Regions from separate parts of the Thalassospira indica genome, predicted to be linked through region 1. Evidence: predicted binding sites of a transcription regulator. Region 1 holds the regulator's gene; the other holds the start of a gene.
What was found. Region 1 encodes HrcA, which represses chaperone genes, less so after heat shock. Its sites were predicted from a motif close to GTTAGCACTCNCCNNNGGNGAGTGCTAAC; they were not measured.
Positions count from the first base shown of each region.

Region 2: the regulator HrcA is predicted to act here: its motif matches at 8,951-8,979, upstream of groES (co-chaperone GroES).

Region 1 is NZ_CP031555.1:365,263-377,438, reverse strand. It holds gene hemW (radical SAM family heme chaperone HemW) at 1-861, opposite strand, end outside; gene rdgB (RdgB/HAM1 family non-canonical purine NTP pyrophosphatase) at 971-1,570, opposite strand; gene rph (ribonuclease PH) at 1,648-2,364, opposite strand; gene hrcA (heat-inducible transcriptional repressor HrcA) at 2,669-3,727, shown strand; gene grpE (nucleotide exchange factor GrpE) at 3,779-4,420, shown strand; gene cobB (Sir2 family NAD+-dependent deacetylase) at 4,548-5,294, shown strand; gene DY252_RS01790 (ArsR/SmtB family transcription factor) at 5,304-5,984, opposite strand; gene DY252_RS01785 (NIPSNAP family protein) at 6,076-6,405, shown strand; gene DY252_RS01780 (antibiotic biosynthesis monooxygenase family protein) at 6,402-6,749, shown strand; gene DY252_RS01775 (DMT family transporter) at 6,773-7,735, opposite strand; gene DY252_RS01770 (LysR family transcriptional regulator) at 7,983-8,921, shown strand; gene galE (UDP-glucose 4-epimerase GalE) at 8,982-9,992, shown strand; gene DY252_RS01760 (glycosyltransferase family 2 protein) at 10,118-10,957, shown strand; gene ppa (inorganic diphosphatase) at 11,124-11,648, shown strand; gene DY252_RS01750 (O-acetyl-ADP-ribose deacetylase) at 11,821-12,176, shown strand, end outside.
Region 2 is NZ_CP031555.1:3,250,916-3,263,091, reverse strand. It holds gene DY252_RS15390 (hypothetical protein) at 1-701, shown strand, start outside; gene rfbB (dTDP-glucose 4,6-dehydratase) at 881-1,951, shown strand; gene rfbD (dTDP-4-dehydrorhamnose reductase) at 1,944-2,855, shown strand; gene rfbA (glucose-1-phosphate thymidylyltransferase RfbA) at 2,848-3,729, shown strand; gene rfbC (dTDP-4-dehydrorhamnose 3,5-epimerase) at 3,736-4,293, opposite strand; gene DY252_RS15360 (ISL3-like element ISPpu12 family transposase) at 4,561-5,850, opposite strand; gene lspA (signal peptidase II) at 5,872-6,384, opposite strand; gene DY252_RS15350 (cation efflux transmembrane domain-containing protein) at 6,388-7,284, opposite strand; gene cadR (Cd(II)/Pb(II)-responsive transcriptional regulator) at 7,380-7,787, shown strand; gene DY252_RS15340 (hypothetical protein) at 7,852-8,598, opposite strand; gene groES (co-chaperone GroES) at 9,044-9,331, shown strand; gene groL (chaperonin GroEL) at 9,391-11,046, shown strand; gene DY252_RS15325 (NADH:flavin oxidoreductase/NADH oxidase) at 11,172-12,176, opposite strand, start outside.

The DNA of each region.
Region 1 (12,176 bases):
CGTGGTATTGCCATTGGCCCCGACCACCGCTTCGCGGCCATGCGCACCGGGGCCAATGCCAAGATAATCGCCATAGCGCCAGTAGACGAGGTTATGGCGGCTTTCCTGTCCTGGTTTGGCGTGGTTGGACACCTCGTAACATCGATAGCCGGCACGTTCGGTCTCTTCCTGGGTGATCTCGTAAAGCTCGGTCGCAAGGTCTTCGTCCGGCACGACAAGATCGCCGCGCTGATGCAGGGTATAGAATTGTGTTCCGGGCTCGATGGTCAGTTGATAAAGCGAGATATGGCCATTGGCGATGCCAAGCCCCTCGCGCAGTTCTGCGCGCCAGGCCTTGGGATCGTGTTCCGGGCGGGCATAGATCAGATCAAACGAAAAACGATCAAACACCGAGGTCGCAACATCAAGCGCCCGCATGGCTTCCCCGGCACTGTGCAGGCGACCAAGGAATTTCAGGTCGCGGTCATTCAGCGCCTGAATGCCAATCGACACCCGGTTGATCCCGTTGGCGGCAAATGCCGAAAAACGGTCAATCTCGACTGTGCCGGGATTGGCTTCGAGCGTGATTTCCAGATCATCCGTTACAGGCCAGAAAGATTTGATGTCCTCAATCAAGGCCCCAGCGGTTTCCGGGTCCATCAGCGATGGCGTGCCCCCACCAAAAAACACCGATCCCACTATCCGCCCCGGATGACGGGCCGCACCATAAGCAAGCTCCGCCCGAAGTGCGGTGCGCCAGCGCGCGTGATCAACACTGTTCGCGACATGGCTGTTGAAATCGCAATACGGGCATTTCGACAGGCAGAATGGCCAGTGGATATAAATGCCAAACGGCACGGTTTCACTTGAGGCTGCGGACACGCGGGACTCTTTTCAAACGCGGGAATGTTGGCCGATAAACTAACACGCACCGCAGATCATGACATCCGCGATGCGTGCATAAGTTCAATGCAGGTGGTTAAACCTGAAATCAGTCTTCGAAGCAGGCCTTGACCAACTGGCGGAAGGCATCGGCCCGGTGGCTCATTTCATGCTTTTTCGCCGGATCCATTTCGCCAAAGGTTTCCCCGTAACCCTTGGGCTGGAAAATCGGGTCATAGCCAAAGCCGTGCGCACCGCGTTTGGGCCAGACAATTTCGCCCTCTACCCGGCCTTCGAAATTCTCGACATGCCCGTCCGGCCATGCCAGCGACAGGGCACAGATGAACGATGCCCGGCGGTCCGGATGATCGCCAATACCGTTCTTGACCTTTTCCATCGCCATGTCGAAATCCTTGTCCGGCCCGGCCCAGCGCGCCGAATAAATCCCCGGTGCGCCATCAAGGGCCGAAACCGCCAAACCACTGTCATCTGCAAGGGCCGGAAGATTGGCCCCATTGGCCGCCGCCGTTGATTTCAGCTGCGCATTGCCAATGAAGGTTTTTTCGGTTTCTTCGGGTTCGGGCAGGTCAAGGTCACCGGCTGAGAAGACCTCGATGCCAAACGGTTCAAGAAGTTCGGCGATTTCCTTGATCTTGCCTTTGTTGTGGCTGGCGATGACGAGTTTTTTTTCCGTGAAACGACGGGCCATGGTCTTGCCTGAAATACGATATCCAACTGATGCGAAAAAACGGCAGGCCCGATGCCCGCCGTTAAAATTAAGGTGCCTTAAAGCCCAAGCGCCTCACGCTGCTTGGCGAACAATTCCTTGCAGCCTTTTTCCGCCAGCGCGAACATCTGGTCATAGGATGCGCGATCAAACGGCACGTCTTCGGCGGTTGCCTGCACTTCGACAATGCCGCCATTGCCCGCCAGTACAAAGTTAGCATCGGCCCCGGCATTGCTGTCTTCGGCGTAATCAAGGTCAAGCACCGCTTCACCTTCATAAATACCGCATGAAATCGCTGCCACCGGCTGGGTCAGCGGGATTTCCTTGATCAGGCCAAGGCGACGCACACCCTGAAACGCCAGATGGGCCGCAACATAGGCACCGGTGATCGATGCGGTGCGGGTACCGCCATCGGCCTGAATAACATCGCAATCAAGGCGCATCTGCATTTCACCCATCGCCTTCATATCGGCAACCGCACGGATCGAACGGCCGATCAAACGCTGAATTTCCTGGGTGCGCCCGGACTGACCACCACGGGCGGCTTCGCGTTGCATGCGGCTATCGGTTGCGCGCGGCAGCATGCCGTATTCGGCAGTGATCCAGCCCTTGCCGGAATTGCGCATCCAGCCCGGCACCTTGTCTTCGACCGTGGCGGTACAGATCACATGCGTGTCGCCGAATTTGATCAGACACGAGCCTTCGGCATATTTGGAAACGCCGGTTTCAATCGTTACATCGCGAAGCTGATCGGGGGTACGGGCGGAAGGGCGCATGAGAAGGAACCTCTTGGTTGTCTGGGCTGCGTCCGTGGCGATTTGATTGCCCGCGCACGAAGCGAAACTGTCCTGAAAAATTTGGCCCAAAGTAAGATGTGACCCACCAAACGTCCAGCAGTTTCCCCGGATGTTTTTATCTGTTCTGGTGCAATCCTGGCGCAAAGCAGTTAAACCAACAACTTCGACCAAACTTACAAGCTCGGCTTAGCAATAGGCCGTGCAATTGACGCAATGCGTTTGCCTGACTAAATTCTCCTCACGTTTTACGCTTCATCCATCTGGATCAATTGGCACGCAACACATGGCGCATTTTGACGATACATTGCTGGGCGACATGAATGCGCGGTCACGTGAAGTGTTCCGCCAAATTGTCGATGCCTATGTCGAAACCGGTGAACCGATCGGATCGCGGTCGATCGCGCGTCGCATGTCCGAAAACCTTTCGGCGGCGACCATTCGAAATGTCATGTCCGATCTTGAAGAAATGGGTCTTCTGGTCGCGCCGCACATTTCGGCCGGGCGCCTGCCAAGTGAAAAGGGCCTGCGCCTGTTTGTGAATGCCCTGATGGAGGTTGGCGACCTTCCCAATGCCGAGCGCGACCAACTGACCAAAAACTGCGAACAGGCGGGCTATTCACTTGATCAGATGCTGGGCGAAGCAACCACGATGTTGTCAGGCCTGTCGCGCTGTGCCGGACTGGTGGTTGCACCCAAGACCGATGGCATTCGCCTAAAACAGATCGAATTTGTGGCCCTGTCGCCGGGCAAGGTCCTGGCCGTGCTGGTAGCCCACAATGGCAGTGTCGAGAACCGAATCCTTGATGTTCCGCCTGATTTGCCCGCCTCGGCATTGACAGAAGCGGCAAACTATCTAAATACCCGGTTGGCTGGAAAGACGCTTGATGATGCGCGCCTTTTGATGACGAAGGAGCGTGATCGTCTCAAGCAGGAGCTTGATGAACTTTCCGCCAATCTGATTGATGCGGGCCTGGCAACATGGGCCGGCGGGGTCAAGGGATCGTCCCTGATTGTGAAGGGGCAATCCCAGCTGTTGGAAAATATCGATACGATTGAACAGCTTGAGACCGTGCGCCGCCTGTTTAACGTGCTCGAAGCCCGCGATCAGATGATTGAATTGCTCGATGTGACGACGGATGCCCAGGGCGTTCAGATTTTCATCGGGTCGGAGAATAAACTGTTCGGCGGATCGGGTCTTTCGATGGTGATTTCGCCCTATCAGAATGCTGAAGGCAGCATTGTGGGTGCAATCGGGGTTGTCGGACCGACCCGGATCAATTATGCCCGGATCATTCCGCTGGTCGATTACACCGCCAAGCTGGTCGGTCGACTGATTGGATAAATCGCGGCGCTGCGTGTCAGGCCGCATAACGTGAAAGTAGCAAGGTTAGCCATGTCGGAAACCGCAAAGAACACTCCGGAAGATCTGCAGGACGTCAATGCAGAGGAAACCGCTTCTGAAGAGGTCGCAGCAGAGGCGACCGAGGAAGTTGTTGAGGACGCTGCACCCCAGGACCCGATCGCCGCACTTGAAGCCGAAGTCGCGGAGCTCAAGGACCGTCTGCTGCGCCAGGCCGCCGAGGTGGAAAACACCCGCCGCCGCGCGAAAAAAGACGTCGAGGATGCCGGCAACTACGCCATCACCAAATTTGCCCGCGACCTTTTGGATGTCAGCGACAACCTGCGCCGCGCGCTTGATGCTGCGGGCGATACGTCCAATGCCGATCCGGCGATGAAAACCCTGTTTGACGGGGTCGAAATGACCGAACAGGCCCTGCAAAAGGCGCTTGAAAAGAACGGCATCGAAAAGCTCGAACCGCTTGGTGAAAAGCTTGACCCGAACAAACATCAGGCCGTGTTTGAACTGCCGCATCCGGAATATCCGGACGGCCACGTCGCACAGGTCATGCAGGCCGGTTACGTGCTTAAGGGCCGTTTGCTGCGCCCCGCCATGGTCGGTGTGACCAAGAATCCGGGCGGTGAAAAACCAAGCCAGACCGACACCCCGGGCGGCAACGTTGATACCTCTGCCTGAGGTCCTCAAAGAAGATAAACCGGTTTTAGTGGATCGGGTTTAAAAACAGCCTCGCCAGACATACTTGGCGAGGCTGTTTTATTTGCATTAGGCTGGCGACACAGACCACAAGCACAGGACCCCTCCCATGCCGCTTAACCCCAACCTGATCGACATTCTGCGCGATGAAAAAGCCCCGATTGTCATCCTGACCGGGGCTGGCATTTCCAAGGAAAGCGGACTGCATACCTTTCGCGATCCCGATGGCATCTGGGCGAGATACGATATTTCCGAGGTCGCAACGCCTGAGGCCTTCGTGAGTAATCCCGACCTGGTGCATCATTTCTACAACGACCGTCGGGCTGGCTTGCATGACCCGGATGTTCAACCCAATGCCGCCCATCTGGCCCTGGCCCGGCTAGAGGCCGAATGGCCCGGTGATGTGCTTCTGGTAACCCAGAACATTGATGACCTGCATGGCCGGGCCGGGTCCAAAAACCTCATCCACATGCATGGCGAGCTTTTGAAAATCTGCTGCAATCACTGTGATCTGCTGACCGATTGGCCGGGCGACCTTGCCAAGGAAACCCCCTGCCCACGTTGCGGTAAGCCCGGTGGATTGCGCCCGCATGTGGTGTGGTTTGGCGAAATGCCGCTCGAGATGGAACGCATTTACGCTGCCCTTGGCGATTGCGGGCTTTTCATCTCGATCGGGACATCGGGCAATGTCTATCCGGCGGCCGGATTTGTGCAAGTCGCCCATGAAGAAGCCGGGGCCGAAACGGTCGAGCTCAATCTTGAACCCAGTTCCGGTGCCACCAGTTTTGATCACAGCCGCTATGGTCCCGCCACCGAACTGGTCCCGGCCTTTGTTGCCGCCCTGCTCGGTGATTGATAGCTGGCCTTAAGGATTGATCAATTCACGGAATGATTTCTCGCCCGCATCGCTAAAGCGCACAATCCGCGACTCCGGCATCCGTCGGGCCCAACCAAGATCATAGAACCGGTCCAGCAACGCCGCCCCAAATGACCCCGCCAGATGCGATTGCCGGGCACTCCAATCAAGGCATTCCCGGCACAACGGCCGACGCTTGGTCCGCAAGCCATCGAGATCAATGCCAAACGTGTTGGCAAAATCGATCCCGGCCGGTGTCAGGGCAACACCATTGATGTTGCTTTCAATCAGTTTGCGTTTGGCAAGGCCGTCAAACAGCGCAACCCCCATATCCCCGGCCAGATGGTCATAACAAACCCGTGCCTTGCGCAGTTCCGGATCCTTGGGACCGGTGCGCACGCGGTTATGCCCGACCCGATTGGCAATCCCCATCAGGACTTCCAGTGCCTCGACAATATCAGGGCCGCTGAGCGTGAAATAACGATGCCTTCCCTGCTTGCGCGGCAAAACGATCTGACCGGCTTCAAGCTTTGCCAGATGCGAGCTGGCGGTCTGTGGCGTCACACCGGCTTCTTGGGCCAGCTCGGCCGCGGTTAATGCCCGACCACTCATAAGTGCTGTCAGCATATTTGCGCGCGCCGGATCGCCAAGCAATGCGGCCACGCGGGCGATATCGGGTCCTTCTTTCATAGTTAGATGCTAATCGAAGCATTAATGCGCGGCAATCGGGATAATGGGGCCGCGTCACCCAACAAGATGTTTCTCCTGAAAGGACGCTGTCATGATTACCTGCTTCATTCGCTATGAAATCGACCCTTACAAAAAAGACGCCTTCATTGAATATGCCCAGAACTGGGGGCAGGCCATCCCGCGTTGCGGGGCGGACCTTGTCGGCTATTTCGCCCCGCATGAAGGATCGGTCTCGACCGCCTATGGTATCTATCACTTGCCTGATCTGGCATCCTACGAAGCCTATCGCGCGCGTCTGAAAGACGATCCGCTGGGCCGCGAGAACTACGAATTTTCCCAGCGAGAGAAATTCATCCTGCGCGAAGAACGCCAGTTTCTGAAAATTGCCTCCACCCCGCATACGGAGCTGATCAAACCATGATTGCCGTCATTTTCGAGGTCACACCGCGCGAAGGGCGCTATGACGATTACCTTGCGATTGCCGGTGATCTCAAACCCGTGCTTGAAACCATGGATGGCTTTATTTCAATCGAACGGTTTCAAAGCCTGACCAATCCCGGCAAGGTTCTATCGCTGTCCTTCTGGCGCGATGAGGACGCAATTGCCGCCTGGCGCAATCTGGGCGAGCACCGTACCGCCCAGATCAAGGGACGGCACAAAATTTTTGAAGATTACCGTTTGCGGGTGGCTGGCGTGATCCGTGATTACGGCCTTCATGACCGTGATCAGGCCCCGGATGACTCCCGCGCACAGCATGATCGCTGATCTGTAACGTCGATTATCGGGGCTCAGGCCTTTGCCGGTTTCGGGGATGCTTCTTCATCCCCGATTTCGCTACTCTCGGCAAATTCGGCAAATTCTTCTTCCACAGCATCCTCGACCGCTTTGGCACCGCCCTTGTAATCAAGCAGCATTACGGCCAGCACCACAATGCCTGCCCCGATGAAAATCACCGGCACCGGCAGCATGTCAAAGAAGATCAAATCCATCGCGACCGAGAATGGCAGGGCCGTATAGGCCGCAGGCGACACCACACTGGCATCCGCAACCCTGACAGCACGCAGCACCATGTAGTTGGTCAGCATGGCAAAGAAACCGGCACCCGACGCATAAAGCCAGTCGGCCATTGACGCCGGATACCAGGTGATCATCGCAATCGGCACCCAGATCGCAACCGCGATGATCTGTGGCCAGAACAGCATGGAAAAATTGGTTTCGGTCCGGGTCAGTACCTTGGCAAACAAAGTCTGGGCGGAAAAACAGAACGCCCCGATCAGGGCCGCGGCCACACCCAGCGGCACGCCAAAGCCATCCATCCGCGGCACACACATCACCCACACGCCAACAAGGCCCAGAAGGGTTGCGATGATTTTGCGCGGGGTCAGTTTCTCGCCCAAGATCACCACCGCCAACATCACGGTCAGCAAGGCTTCGATAAACAAATAGGCATTGACCTCGGCGATGCTCATCTGGCGCAGCGCAAAGAACACAAAGAACAGCGATCCGTACCACAAAACGCCACGCGCAATATGCGCCACCGGGCGGCGCGTGCGGATCTGACGCGTGCCGATAAACATGATGATGACCAGGAACACCGCAACGGTGGTCAGGGCACGCATCGCAAGGATCTGCGAGGTCGGCACATCATGCGAGACAAGCTTGGCACAAACATCGACAAAAACGCCCGATGCCATGGCAGCCGTCATCCACAGGACACCGCGGAAATTTCCGCTCAGTCGCGTTGCGGTCATGGTCAATCCCGGTTTCGAAAGGAATGTTGGGGTTTCCGGCAGTTGGGGGGAGGCTGCTTACGTGGTGGCGCAAGGAGGCATAAGTCATTACGGCCGGAAACCCTGTATGACGATGATATTGCCTGCTTGTTTGGAAAAATACGAATGAAGCTTTTTCAGCCATTGTTGAGATTTTTTTGGTCCACTTTTCGATCAGGCCTGATAGACAGAATAAAAGACAGTAATGCTCTCCGGATGGAAACCCACGATGCGCAGAAAGCTCCCACCGTTGCGCGCCCTTGTCGCCTTTGAAGCCACTGCACGCCATCAAAGCGTGAAGGGGGCCGCAGAAGAATTGCATGTCACGCAAAGTGCGATCAGTCATCAGCTCCGCCAGCTTGAAGAAAACCTTGGCGTGGTGCTGTTTACCCGCAAGGGCCGTGGATTGACCCTGACCAAGTCGGCCGAGCTGCTTTTGCCGCGCCTGACAGAGGCGCTTGATGGCATCGCCGATATCACTGGCGAAGTCGGCCCAGACAAGGGCAAGGCGATCCGCATCGGGGCGCTGGCGACCCCGGCACTCACCGTGCTGCTGTATGAGCTTGATAACCTGCGCGACCGGCTGCCCGCCGACATTCCCGTGCAGTTTCGCAAGATCGAATTTGATGACGGACTTGATCCGCTTGAAATTGATCTCGCCCTTCAGATCGCGCCAAAGGACCTGCCCGGTCCCGAAGACTGGATTACCGAGCTTCTGACCCCTGAAGTCTATACCGCCTTCGCCGCCCCGGAATGGCTCGCAAAGCGCGGCTATGATGCCAGCAATGTTGACGTCGCGACACTCGGCCCGCGCGATATCCTGTTGATCGACAGTGACAGCGAACAGTTCTCCCAGATCGAACAATGGTTCAAGGATGCCAGCTTCTCGCTGGCTGATTGCTGGACCTTTAGCCACCATATCTGGGCGCTTGAGGCCGCACGCGCCGGTCAGGGCATCGTTGCCAGCACCGATGTTGTGGCGCGCAATTACGTTGAGCGCGGTGAACTGGTGCCGCTTAATTTCCCGGATTTCATTTCACACTGGTGGTATCGCCTGCTGATCCGCCCGGCCCGCGAAAAAGACCCGATCGTCATCGAAGCCGCCAACTGGATCCGCGAACTGATCAACCCGAAAACCGCATCCCTTGCGCGCAAAAAGGTGATGTGAGCATATTTTTTGCTGCGCGTTCTCTAACTCGGCTCAGGAACAAAGTAGTAATTCCATTTCATGCAAAACATTTTGATAACAGGCGGTGCGGGATATATCGGATCGCACATTTGCATCAAGCTTCGCGAAAGTGGCTACCAACCGGTTGTGTTTGATAACCTTTCAAATGGTCACCGCGATGCTGTTTCCTCAGATGTTCCGTTTATCCACGCCGATATTCGCGACAGTGCCGCCTTGAATAAGGCTTTTGATGATTTCAAGCCTGCTGCCGTCATTCACATGGCCGCTCTGATTGAAGCTGGCGCTTCGATGGTCGAACCGGCCAGGTTTTATGAAGTCAACACTGCCGGGGCGCTGAACCTGCTTGAAGCGATGCGACGCAATGGCTGCAACCACATTGTTTTTTCGTCAACGGCTGCGGTCTATGGCAATCGGGATGAGGGGCTGCTGTCCGAGACGCTCGAGGTCCGGGCGGAAAACCCCTATGGCCGCTCAAAAGCCATGGTCGAAACCATGCTTAGGGACTACGCCGATATTTACGGCTTTCACGCCATTGCACTTCGCTACTTCAATGCTGCGGGCGCCGACCCGGAAGGCCGCACGGGCGAAAGGCATGATCCAGAAACCCATCTTATCCCGCTGGTTTTACAAACTGCTGCCGGTCAACGCGACCATATCAAGATTTATGGCACGGACTATGACACGCCCGATGGAACCTGCATTCGCGACTATATTCACGTTGATGATCTTGCCAGCGCCCACGTCAAGGCGCTTTCGCATGTCATCGCGTCCGAGAATGCTGCTTTCGATGCCGTCAATATCGGCACAGGCGAAGGCTGTTCCGTCAAAGAGATCATCCAACTTTGCAAAGAGATCACCGGTCGGGATTTCAGCGTGATAAAAGATGCACGTCGCCCCGGAGACCCCGCCAAACTGGTTGCAAACCCGGCCAAGGCGCAAGACATGCTTGGTTGGTGCGCCAACTATCCGTCCCCACGCCAGATCATCGCGCATGCCTGGGCCTATTATCAGAAAAACATGAGAAAACCCGGTAAACCAGACGCTCAGTGATCTTTACAGGCGCGTGACAGTATCAATTCTGTATTGATCGTCAGCGCGGTCGGAAATACTGTCTGCTCACACTGATTTGGTGCTTCCAGAAGCGGACACCACAAGCAACATTTAGGGGTATGTTAGTGCATAAGGTCTCAGTCATCGTTTCGACCTATAATTGGCCAGAAGCGCTGGAAATGGTTTTGCAATCACTGATCGACCAGAAGGACGATAACTTCGAGGTGATTGTTGCTGATGATGGCTCAGGGCCGGAAACCGCGCAGACCATTGCCAAGATGCAAAAAAAATCCCCGGTGCCGATCAAACATTTCTGGCAGGAAGATCAGGGATACCGGCTGTCGCGCGTGCGCAACGGCGCCATCGCGATGTCCGAAGGTGACATCATTGTGTTTACCGACGGTGATTGCTGCCTGATGTCGAACTTTGTTTCAAGCCACCGCAAAGCGGCCGAAGCAAACTGCTTTGTCACAGGCAAACGTGTCTTCCTAAAGGAACGCTTTACCAAGCTTGCGATGAAGAACCGTCTACGGTTCCACAAATGGCCACGTGCGATCCTCTTCATGCTGGGCCTGACGGGCAACTGCAATCGCCCATTTCAGTTCATTCCGATCCCGCAAAGCCAGAAAAGCCTGTGGGAGCACGCCAATTGCTGGAAGAAAGCACAGGGGTGCAATATTGCGGCCTTCAAGAATGATATCTTAAAGATTGGTGGCTTCGACGAAGCCTATGAAGGCCATGGATTGGAAGATTCAGATTTCGTACTCCGCATGATCCGGGCGGGTATCCGACGCAAAAATGTTGAATATACCTCTCCTGTCTTGCATCTCTTCCACGGTCGTTCGATGCCCAGCCGTCATGCAAACGCATCAAAGAACCCGGGTTATTTCAATAATCTTGAGGCAGAAGCAGACCGCTTCACGCCTGTGAAAAGCTCTTTGCTGCCGGTTGCCGAAACCGCCTAGGGTTTCTGATCAAAAGTATCATTTCCTGCCCCCTTGGAAGCGACGGCGTTTCGCGATAAAAGGTCGGCATCATTTTCCTTCGGATGCGTCTTTGCATCTTAGAAGCTCATATCAGCCGCCCTGGTGATCGGGGCATGCGTTCAAAAAGCGAAAGGGATTTTCCCAGATGGATCTCAGCAAGATTGCCGTTGGCAAGGATGTTCCGTGGGACGTAAACGTCGTCATCGAAATTCCGCAGGGTGGACCGGTCAAGTACGAAGTCGATAAAGACTCCGGTGCTGTTTTTGTTGACCGTTTCCTGCACACCTCGATGTATTACCCGGTCAACTATGGCTTCATCCCCAACACGCTTGGTGAAGACGGTGATCCGGTTGACGCCATGGTCATGTTCCGTGAGCCGGTCGTAGCCGGTTCGGTGATCCGCGCACGTCCGATCGGTGTTCTGATCATGGAAGACGAAGCCGGTCAGGACGAAAAACTGATCTGCGTTCCGCATGACAAGATCGACCCGTATTACACCGACATCAAATCCCACGAAGATCTGCCGCAGATCCTGCGCGATCAGATCCAGCACTTCTTCGAGCGTTACAAAGACCTCGAAAAAGGCAAATGGGTTAAGGTCACCGGTTGGGAAGGCGCTGAAAAAGCTGCCAAACTGATCGAAGAAGGTGTGACCCGCCTCGGCAAATAAGCCGCATTCAACCCGTCTTCGGACAGGCACCGGATTTAAAAATGCAACGTTCCGTCAGATCTGGCGGAGCGTTGTTTTTTGACTTATTGGTCGCGCAACACTACTTTGGTGCAGGGGCGCCACCCTTACAGGTTGGTATTGAGGGAAGAATTCACGTTTCAGGATACTATTCGTGACCCACAAAAACGCGCCCGACAAAACCCATGCCATCAAAATTACCGTCGGCGACATCACCACACTTGATGTCGATGCCATCGTCAATGCCGCCAACGAAGCCCTGTTGCCCGGCGGTGGCGTATGCGGTGCGATCCATCATGCGGCGGGTCCTGAACTGGCAAACGCCTGCCGACCGCTTGCCCCTTGCCCGACGGGTGAGGGCAGAATCACACCGGGATTTAACCTGAAGGCCAAATACGTCATCCACACCGTCGGCCCGGTCTGGCATGGCGGGAACCATGGTGAGGCCGATCTGCTGGCAAGCTGTTATCGCAATTCAATCTTGCTGGCGGTCGAGAACAATCTCGCCTC
Region 2 (12,176 bases), 1.8 Mb from region 1:
TGCTGGCACGGGGGGCCCTGGCGACGATCGATACTGATAATCCGACGGTTTATTACCGGCTGAGCCACACCTATTTTGCCGGACGTTGGCGGCCACAAATCGTTTATGAAATCTGGTTCCCGGAACGCCCGGCCAGCAGCCCATTTGATATCCTGGCAGGGCATTTGGACGCGCTGATCTGGCGGGTAACACTGGATGACGATGGTTCGCCGTTGATTGCCGATACGATCCATGGCTGCGGCTGTTACCACATGTTTTTCCCAAGCAACGGTTTGCAGCGTATTAGCGCCCCAGAGGATCACGACATTCGCGAAACAGCGGAAATGCCCGCCGGTTACCTCGCGTCATCCATATTGAACGGCCCCGTGCTTTGGATTGACAAGACCAGCCATTATCTGCTGGACGTCACTGGTGCGGCGACGGGTCAATCGGATGCGGATATTGCCAGACAAACCGCAGTGCTGCGCCCCGCGCAGGAACTTGGCCACTTACTGCTGCTAAACGGGCAGGGGACTGCAGGTCTGTATAGTGAAGACGGATTTGTACCGGGTACGGAGCGGTTGGAACGCTTTATCCTGTGGCCGATGGGTGTGGATAAACCTGGTGCGATGCGCCAGTGGGGACACCACGCCACGGCATTTGTCGGAAGACGGCATTTTGACGAAGCCAAACTGATGGATCGCTATTTCATCAAACGCTGAGAGAAGCGGGCAACCTGCGTGCAATTTTGATTTGAAATCTTGGCCGGTTTTGGCAAGGGGGCTTCAGGAGAACGTCTTCTTTGCAATAAGTTAACCGAAGGTTCGACACTATCGTTTGCGCAATGTAATCTCGTAGTGACGACGTCGGTTCCAAGCCACAAATTTTCCATGAGAGCAAAATGAAAGTTATCGTGACGGGCGGTGCAGGTTTTATCGGGTCTGCTGTTTGTCGGCTGATGACCGGGTTGAAGGGCTATGAAGTCCTTAATATCGATAAACTGACCTATGCGGGTGACCTGCGGACGTTGGCGTCGATTTCTGCACGCGATAACTACCATTTTGCCCATCAGGATATCTGCAACCGGGACGCCATAGTTAAAATTTTTGATGACTTTCAGCCCGATGCGGTGATGCATCTGGCGGCGGAAAGTCATGTTGATCGTTCGATCGACGGACCGGCTGATTTTATTCAGACCAATGTGGTTGGTACGTTTAACTTGCTTGACGTTGCGCGTGCGTATTTCGATAAGCTGCCGGCGGATAAACGTTCACAATTTCGATTCCACCATATCTCGACGGATGAGGTTTATGGTTCGCTTGGCAGCGAAGGGCTGTTCACCGAAGAGACCGCGTATGCCCCGACCTCACCTTATTCTGCCAGCAAGGCGAGTTCGGATCATCTGGTGCAGGCTTGGCACCATACTTATGGATTGCCTATTGTCATCAGTAATTGTTCCAACAATTACGGTCCCTATCAGTTCCCGGAAAAACTCATTCCACTGATGGCGCTCAACCTGCTGCATGGCAAGAAGCTTCCTGTCTACGGCGAGGGTTTGAATACACGCGACTGGCTGCATGTTGAGGATCATGCAGAGGCACTGGTCAAGATCCTGACCGAGGGCCGCATTGGCGAGAAATACAATGTTGGCGGTTGTAACGAGCTGACCAACATCGACGTCGTCAAACGCATATTTGATACGGTGCAAGAGATCGTGCCCGACATCTCGTTCGAGAATTTTGATGAAGCGGTTACGTACGTTAAAGACCGCCCCGGCCACGATTGGCGCTATGCCATCGATCCAACCAAAATGCAGAATGAGTTGGGTTGGAAGCCGAAATACGATTTCGAAACCGGCCTTCGGCAAACCATTGAGTGGTATGTGAATAATCGCGAATGGTGGGAGCCGATTTTAAAAAGTAAATATGCAGGCGAACGTCTGGGAAGTGCCAAGGGGCAGGCCGATGCCTAAAATACTGGTGTTTGGCAAAAATGGTCAGCTTGCCAGGTGTCTGGCTGCTTCCGCGCATGAATTTCCCGACGCGCAACTGGTCTTTGTTGGTCGGGAAGAATGTGACCTTGAGGATGCTTCCCAAATCGAACCCGTTATCGACCGCTTGCAACCGGATATTGTTGTCAATGCAGCGGCATACACCGCCGTGGATTTGGCCGAGCAGCACGAAGACATCGCGTTCAAGGTTAACGGCGATGCAGTTCGCGCAATGGCAGAAGCCCTCGCCAAACGCGCCATCCCGCTGATCCATGTCTCGACGGATTATGTTTTCGACGGGAAGGGAACAAAGCCTTATCGCGAGGAAGATAAGGTCTCGCCCCTGGGTGTTTACGGTAACAGCAAGCTTGCGGGTGAGGTTGCTGTTCGCGAGGCGCATCAAAAGCACCTTATATTGAGGACATCCTGGGTCTACAGCCAGTTTGGCAAAAACTTCGTCAAAACGATGTTCAATCTCATGGCGCAAAGGGATGAGGTTCGAATTGTCGATGATCAGACCGGGTGTCCCACAAGCGCCCATGATTTGGCACATGCTATTTTGGAGCTTTGCGGTGCGGCGACCTCTGCCGAGTTTGATAAATTCGGCACCTATCACCTGACGTCAGATCAAGAAATGACGTGGTTTGAGTTTGGCAAGAGCATTCACAAGATCGCTTTGCAGGAATGGGGTGAGGATTGGAAAGGCAAAGACTGTGTGGTTTTGCCAATCAAGTCCTCGGAATTTCCAACTGCTGCAAAAAGGCCGGAATACTCTGTGCTGTCTTGCAGGCTTATCAATGATACGTTTGGTATCAAGTTGCCAAATGTTGAGGACAGCCTGACGGCTGTTATCAGAGGGCGTGGGAAGGAAAATGCGGATGCGTAAAGGGATCATACTGGCAGGCGGGACAGGATCACGGTTGCACCCTTCGACACTGGTTGTCTCCAAGCAGTTGCAGCCTGTCTATGACAAGCCGATGATCTATTATCCGCTGACTACGCTGATGCTGGCGGGTATCACAGACATCCTGATTATCAGCACGCCCCGCGATGTTCCGCTGTTCAAAGACCTGCTTGGTGATGGTTCGAAATGGGGCATCCGCCTTCAATATGCGGTTCAGCCTGAACCCCGCGGCCTTGCAGATGCGTTTATTGTTGGTGCGGATTTTGTCGGTAACGACCCGTGCTGTTTGATTTTGGGCGACAACATCTATTTTGGTCACAACCTGACCGAATTGTTGGGCAATGCAATGGCCCAATCCGATGGGGCAACGGTGTTTGCCTATTACGTTCAGGACCCTGAGCGGTATGGCGTGGTTGAGTTTGACCGCGATGGTGTGGCCCTGGATATTGAGGAAAAACCCGCCAATCCCAAATCGAACTTCGCCGTGACGGGGTTGTATTTTTACGATTCAGATGTCGTCGACATCGCCAAATCGATCAAACCGTCCAAACGTGGTGAGCTCGAAATTACCGACGTAAACAAGGCTTACCTTAAACGCGGCACACTGAAGGTCGAGAAGATGGGCAGGGGCTATGCCTGGCTCGATACCGGAACGCACGCGGCGATGCTTGATGCCGCCAATTTTGTCCGTACCGTCGAGAGCCGCCAAAGCCTCAAGATTGCCTGTCCCGAAGAAATCGCGCTGAGAAAGGGCATGATCTCGGTCGAGCAGTTTGAAAAGCTGATAAGCGAGTTTGGCGCAAGCTCTTACAAGGTATATCTCCAGACGGTTCTAAAAACCTACGATATCCTTTAAGTGGGACTAGAATACCGGGTTCTCGCGATAGCTTGCAAAACTTATGGCTTTCTCGTCTTTTGCCGACAGCGTGACCTGGCTTTTGCCAAACGGCCAGTCGATGCCAAGGTCCGGATCATTCCACATTATCGCGCGTTCGCTTTCCGGAGCATAAGGTGCTGATACCTTGTAGTTCACTTCCGTATCTGGCTCGAGCGTGACAAAGCCGTGGGCAAAACCGGCGGGAATGAATATCTGATTCCAGTCTTCTGCACTGATTTCAGTTGAAACCCATTTCCCGAACGTCTTTGACTTGGCGCGAATGTCGACTGCGACATCCAGAATGCGGCCTCTGATGACCCGAACCAGCTTGTCTTGGGCAAAGGGCGGACATTGAAAATGCAGTCCTCGCAGTACGCCGACATTGCTCGATAAAGAATGATTGTCCTGCACGAACTGCTGATCAATGCCAGCTTTGGCAAAGGCTTCCAGATTATAGGTCTCAGAGAAAAAACCCCGCTCGTCGCCAAATTTTTTTGGGAAGATCAACTTAACATCGGGAATTTCCAGCTCTTCAAATTGCATCCGTGCTGCCTTGTGCAGGGTAAATTAATTCGTCCAGACTATGGATAGCAGATGCTTGGCCTTCGTGCATATGCGCATTTTTATAAAATTCCGAGCGTTGCAATTGAATGGGTGGTCGGCTCTATCAAGGTTGTGGCGTCCGTCGTTACGTTTATTGATTCTGAGCCTTGCGAAATGGATCCGTTTGCGCGACGAGAGCAGAGAATTTTGGGTATACGGATTTAATGGTTGATGGGGCACCTTCACCCCATCAATCTGATACCACCCTCAGATGGTTGATAGATCGACTCCGTAGTTGAGTTCCTCTGCGAAGTCCGGCAGTCCGTAACCGATGGTTTTCTTGTAGAAAGGAGAGACCTTCGCAGTCGGTGCCTTCTTCTTGTGCTTCGTGGTGTAGAGCATTCGTGCCCGCATCACCTCGAAGGAGTAACCGCGCCCTTCACGGTTCTTGTCCTTGGCCAGTCGGTTGATGGACTCCGTGTAAGCGTTGGTGACGGGCATGTCCGTCTCGAAGTAGGTCATGGTCTCTTCGCGCCAGTTTCCCACTGCCCTGACCAGATCGCTCCAGACTTCCTTTTGGCCCTTCGGGATGGTGGCTATCCACTCGTCCAGGGCGGCTTCTGCCTGGAGCCGTGTGGTGGCGTCCCAGATGCCGTAGAAGCGCTCCTTGTGCTCGTAGGCGGCCAGCAGTTGCGGGAACGCGCCTGTCCAGGTCTCCATGATGAGGCGCTCCCGGTCTGAGACTTCGTGAGCGCGTTTCAGCAGGATTTTCCGGTCTCCCTTGAGAGTCCGGCTCTGGGACGGTTTCAGCTCCTTTCTGAGGCCCTTGCGCACTCTCTCTAGGGCATCGTTGGCCATGCGCACCACATGGAACTTATCGACCACGATACGGGCCTGGGGCAGCACAGCCTTGACCGCTGCCCGGTAGGGGTTCCACATGTCCATGCTGACGATCTCGACCTTCTGCCGGTCTTTCAGCTTCATCAGGTAGTTGGTCACCACGTCCTGGCGGCGGGTGGCCAGCAGGTCGAGCAGGGTTCGCTCCTCAATGTTGGTCAGAATGCAGCGGTAGCGCTTGTTCAGGTATAGCTCGTCAATGCCCAGGATGCGGGGCGTCTCGAAGCGGTGCCAGCGCCCCAGGAACTCGGCGCGGGCGTTGAAGATGTCGCGCACCGTCTTCTCGTCCAGGCCGGTCTGTGCCGCCACAAAGGTGTAGGGGTGGTTGAAGGATTCCTTCTCCACGTACTCATGCAGCCGCAGTGTCATACGGAATCCGTCCACCATCTCCGGTAGCTGGGGCCTGAATGTTGTCTTGCAGGCCCGGCAGGTGTATCGGCGGCGGACCACCCAGAGAGTGACCCGCTTGCCGTGGATGGGCAGATCACGATAGGGAACGTCACGCTTGCCGAACCGTACGAACTCACCCTGCACGCCGCATTCCTCGCAGGCGATGGGATCGGGCACGTCCACCTGGAAGTGCATTTCGTCGTCGGTTGATTTGCAGCCCAGTACTTGGTATTGCGGCAGGTGAAGGATGTTGTCGGGAAGTTCGGTCATGGTGTTGTATAGGCGTAGGTGTCAGTCAGATCCATCCGGCTCGGCATTGGTGTTTGCTTTTTTACCCAACAAGCTGCTGGAAACGAAAAGTAAGGCACCGAGGACAATTGCAATATCAGCCAGGTTGAAGGCCGGCCAATGCCAGTCTCGCCAATAGAAATCAAAGGAATCCACAACATAGCCGCGAAAGACCCGGTCAATCAGGTTGCCCATGGCGCCACCGAGGATAAGACTGTAAGCGATGGCTTCTCCTTTATGACGATTTTCAAGGATCAGCTTGATCAGAAAAATCGAGACCACTACCGCGATTCCGATAAAAAAGTAGCGCTGCCAGCCTCCACCATTCGCAAAAAGACTGAATGCGGCACCGGTGTTCCATAGGTGCACCCAGTTAAAGAACGGGGTCACCGAAACATACTCGCCATAGGCCATTGATTGCTGCACCAGCCACTTTACAGCCTGATCAGACGCTGCCAGCAGGCCCGATATGAACAATAGGGCATACGGCGAGAGCTTTTTGCCAATAATGAGCATTATTTAACCCTTCAACGCCAAAATGCGTCTGGCACCGTTAAGTACAATGCCCCCCGCGATGGTGCCGATAATCAGATCCGGATAATTGGAACCGGTCCACGCGACCAGGGCGCCGGCGGTGATGACCCCCAGGTTGATCACCACGTCGTTGGCCGAGAATATCCAGCTTGCCTTCATGTGCGCCCCGCCTTCCCGATGTTTGGATATGAGCAGCAGACAACTGGTATTGGCAATCAATGCGACGAATGCGATAGCCATCATCACCAGCGATTCAGGCTCACTACCGAATACAAAGCGTCTCACCACCTCTACGAGCACGCCCACAGCCAAGATCAGTTGCAGTACACCAGCAAGATGCGCGGCACGTACCTGCATTTTCACGCTATGTCCAACCGCATAAAGGGCAAGCCCGTACACCGCCGCATCGGCAAAATTGTCCAGGGATTCTCCAATCAGGCCGGTGGACTGGGCGATCAGACCGGCAGTCATTTCCACCACGAACAGAAGTGCATTGATGCCGAGCAACCAGCGCAGGGTCCCGGATTCTTGCTTAGCAGAAGCTGCCGAAAACTCGGCGGCCTTGATGGTCTCCGGATTTGCAGCGACGGTTTCCTGAAGCGAGGCGCCTAGCCCCAAGGTCTTCAGTTTCGAGGTGACGGGCTCGACCTCGCCGTCATGCACGACCTTCAGCCGGCGGTTCGACAAGTCGAAGGACAGCGCCCGAATCTCCTCAAAGCCGTTCAGGGCTAGGCGAATCATTCGTTCTTCTGATGGACAGTCCATCTTCGGCACGGCATAAACACTGACCCATCTCCCTGGCGCCTCGGAGGAGGCCTGTATATCGGTATCCGCTGCGGACGTTGCATCACCGCCACAGGCGCCACCACAGGATTTGCTCATGATACGACTCCACTTGAACAATGTTGTGGTACCATTTAAAACTATAAAGCTACTATAAGGTCAATAGAGTAAAGAATCCGTTGGGGAGGAGGCTGATGCGCATTGGTCAGTTGGCGCAGTTGGTAGGGGTCGAAACACAGACGATCCGCTTCTATGAACAGCAGGGCTTGTTGCCGCCGCCTGATCGGCAGGACAACGGTTACCGTGTCTATACCGAGAAGCATGGTGAGGGGCTGGCCTTCATCCGTCGCTGCAGAATCCTGGGCCTGTCACTGGCTGAGATTCACGAACTACAGAGCTATCAGGACGACCCTCATCAGCCTTGTACCGCCGTCAACGCCTTGCTCGATGATCACATCTCTCATGTGCGGTCGCAGATAACCGCTCTGCAAGCGCTTGAGAAACAACTCGTTTCACTGAGAGCGAGTTGCAACGATGACCGGGAAGTTGAGGCGTGTGGGGTTCTTGCTGGAATTAGCGAAGGAAACATGCACCAGCAGTAGGTGAAGCATCAACCAGATAATCCGATGAGATGCCGGTCTGTCTCACTCTCATGCAAAGGTAAGATCAACCATTTAATCCGCTTACCCAGAATTTTTTCATGAAGGGTTCGAATTCCGCACCGAGATAATGATAAAGCGGCAGGACCGAAATCGTCTCCTCGATTACCGGTGCTGGTGTGTCGGCCAGAATGCCCTGTGTCAGCATGTCGTCGATATTGCTATCTGCTGACAGAAAACGCGTGATGCGGCCTTCGGCATAGGCTTGGTGCTTTTCCGTATTAAACATCATCGGCTTGTGCGTGATGCCGGTTTTGGCCGTATCCGCATGGACGTACTTCTCCTGCCATATCACGCCCAGCGTAAAGGCAATTGGCGTTGATGGGGCTTGATCGTTCGGATTGCGCCAAAGCCGGTTTGCAATTTCGCGGAGAGCAACCGATGATCTTACAAACGCGCGGGAATAGTTCTTTTCGCCCGGGATTGCGCGGTATAACTCGCCATCCACGAGGCCTTGGTTGAAATGTAACAGCCCCCGACGCCCTGGCAGTTTGACGGCCTGAAGCGGGCAGCCGAGATCCGCATAGAGTTTCTGCAAGATCACAATCGACTTCTGCGACATCGGGTCATTTTCGACATAGGCGATCTTTTTCGGGCATTCGACATCAGCCTCATCGGCCCAAGACTCAGTGCTAATTGTTTGCGAAGAAAACAAACCGACAAGGGCAAATAACAGAAAAGCGGGTGCGATCAGCTCCTGCCGTTTGGCTGAAGGCCCGGACGTCGGGGGCGATGAATTTTTACTGCACGACATTTTTTGCAATCCGGGTGTTTGCGCGGTCATTGGATGTTATTTGCGTTCTTTGGCTGGAGCTTAGACGTGAAGTCCGCTTTTTCATAGGTGTTTGAACCATGCATCTTCGTCGCCTGAACCGAACCTGCCAAACAGCCCTTTGACAAAAGCAAGTGTGACAGCCCGATATATATTCTTCTGCGGCGTGGTGTCGGGGCTTGTTTCCGAGGCATGAAAATGTTTTGATCAGCCCGCTTTGAAACGGGGGCGGATTTTTGCTGCGCTCCGTACGCGGAAAACGCCAAAAATCGTGACATTTCTGCGTCTTTTTACATCTCCCTATTGACTTTGAACTGGTACTCCAATAAATGCTGTTAGCACTCGCCGGGGGTGAGTGCTAATACGGGCTCATCCCGGTTAGTCTTAGTTATTAACGAGCCTTAGCTTAAACACGGAGTTGTCTAAAATGAAGTTCCGTCCGCTGCATGATCGAGTACTGGTACGTCGTGTCGAATCCGACACCAAAACTGCCGGTGGCATCATTATTCCGGATACCGCCAAAGAAAAACCGCAGGAAGGCGAAGTCATCGCTGTTGGTTCTGGCGTTCGTAAAGAAGATGGCTCGGTCGTAGCCCTCGACGTCAAAGCAGGTGACAAAGTCCTGTTTGGCAAATGGTCGGGCACCGAAGTCAAGGTCGACGGCGAAGAGCTGTTGATCATGAAAGAATCCGACATCATGGGCATCATGGACTAATTCAGCCCGTTTGGGTGATTTATCCACGTTCATCCGTCTCATAGAGAGGAAAGAATATTATGGCTGCTAAAGAAGTAAAATTCTCCACTGACGCACGCGCCAAAATGCTGCGTGGTGTCGACATCCTGGCAGACGCTGTCAAGGTGACCCTCGGCCCGAAAGGTCGTAACGTTGTTATCGAAAAGTCCTTTGGCGCACCGCGCGTGACCAAGGACGGTGTTTCGGTCGCCAAAGAAATCGAACTGACCGACAAGTTCGAAAACATGGGCGCACAGATGGTTCGCGAAGTCGCTTCGAAAACCGCCGATCTGGCGGGTGACGGCACCACGACCGCAACCGTTCTGGCACAGGCCATTGTTCGTGAAGGCAACAAGTCTGTTGCTGCCGGCATGAACCCGATGGACCTGAAGCGCGGTATCGACCTTGCGACCACCAAAGTGATCGAATCCATCCAGAGCCGTGCACGTAAAGTTGCCGGTCGCGACGAGATCGCACAGGTTGGTAACATTTCGGCAAACGGTGACCGTGAAGTCGGCGACATGATCGCAGAAGCCATGGAAAAAGTTGGCAACGAAGGCGTTATCACCGTTGAGGAAGCCAAAGGCCTGCACACCGAACTCGACGTTGTCGAAGGCATGCAGTTCGACCGTGGTTACCTGTCTCCGTACTTCGTAACCAACCCGGAGAAAATGGTCGCAGAAATGGATGCTCCGTACATCCTGCTGTTCGACAAGAAAATCTCCTCGCTTCAGCCGATCCTTCCGCTGCTTGAGTCGGTCGTTCAGTCCGGCAAGCCGCTTCTGATCATTGCTGAAGACATCGAAGGCGAAGCACTGGCAACCCTGGTTGTCAACAAGCTGCGCGGTGGTCTGAAAATCGCTGCTGTTAAAGCACCGGGCTTCGGCGATCGTCGTAAAGCCATGCTCGAAGACATCGCCATCCTTACCGGTGGTCAGGTTGTTTCCGAAGATCTCGGCATCAAACTGGAAAGCGTTACGCTTGATATGCTCGGTACCGCGAAATCGGTTACTATCACCAAAGAAGAAACCACCATCATTGATGGTGCTGGTGAGAAAGCACAGATCGAAGCACGCGTTGGCCAGATCCGCGCCCAGATCGAAGAAACCACCTCTGACTACGATCGTGAAAAACTGCAGGAACGTCTTGCGAAACTCGCAGGCGGTGTTGCAGTGATCAAAATCGGTGGCGCTTCGGAAATCGAAGTGAAAGAACGCAAAGACCGCGTTGACGATGCCCTGCACGCAACCCGCGCTGCTGTTGAAGAAGGCATTGTTGCTGGTGGTGGTACGGCTCTGCTGTACTCCGTCAAGGCGCTCGAAGGCCTTGAAGGTGAAAACCACGACCAGACCATCGGTGTTGACATCGTTCGCCGTGCCCTGCAGGCACCGGTTCGCCAGATCGCACAGAACGCTGGCGTAGACGGCGCTGTTGTTGCTGGTAAACTGCTTGAGCAGGACGATGTAGAGTTCGGTTACGACGCTCAGAAGGGCGAATACACCAACCTCGTCAAAGCTGGCATCATCGACCCGGCCAAAGTTGTTCGTACTGCTCTGCAGGACGCAGCATCGGTCGCTGGTCTGCTGATCACCACCGAATGCATGATCGCCGAGAAAGCCGAAGACAAACCGGCTGGCGGTGCGCCTGACATGGGCGGCATGGGTGGTATGGGCGGCATGGGTGGTATGGGCTTCTAAGCCTTACCCAACCGACCTATCGCATAACGGAAGGGGCTCGCCACTGGCGGGCCCCTTTTCTTTGTCTAAGCGGCAATAAAAAAGAGCCCGCACACGGGCGGGCTCTTTGCTGAATTCAAAAGGTGTCAACCAAACAGCTTTTTAAGCGTCCGGGGCTGGCAGCGCAGATATTGTGGGGCGGCCTTGACCTCGGCCCCCAGCGTTGCGGCGGCATGCCACGGCCAGCGCGGGTCATACAGAATGCCGCGCGCAAGGGCGATGGCATCGGCCTGACCGGTAAAGGTGATGGCTTCTGCCTGTTCGGCCTCGGTGATCAGGCCGACCGCAATTGTGGTCATGCCGGTTTCGGCCTTGATGCGGGCGGCAAACGGCACCTGATAATTGGGGCCGAGCGGGATTTGCTGATCGATATGAAGGCCGCCCGATGAAACGTCGATAAAATCGCATCCACGGTCTTTGAGGATTTTGGCCAGCGCGACGCTTTGATCAATATCCCAGCCGCCTTCGACCCAGTCGGTTGCCGAAATACGGATGCCGAGCGGATAGTCCGTGCCAACGGCCTTGCGGATGGCGTCATAGATTTCGATCACGATGCGGGTGCGGTTTTCAAACGAGCCGCCATATTCATCATCGCGCTTGTTGGCATGCGGCGACAGGAATTGATGGAGCAAATAGCCATGCGCGCCATGAATTTCAATCGCGTCAAAGCCCAACCGGACCGAGCGTTCAGCAGCCTCCACAAAGGCCTGAATGACGTCTGCAATGCGTGATTTTGTCATTGCCTCGGGGATTGGATCGCCGTCACGGAACGGTACGGCAGAGGGGGCCGAAACCTGCCAGCCATTTTCATGGTCCGGGGAAAGGGCATGGCCACCAAGCCACGGTTTTTCACAGGATGCCTTGCGCCCGGCATGGGCCAGTTGGATGGCAATCGGCATGTCGGAATGGCTACGGACAGCCGCGAGTGTTTTCCCAAGTGCAGCCTCGGTTTCGTCATCCCACAGGCCGACATCGCCATAGGTAATGCGACCTTCGGGTTCGACGGCGGTGGCTTCGATAATCAGAAGGCCGGCACCTGATTGCGCCAGATTGCCCAGATGCATGTCATGCCAATGGGTGACCTTGCCGTT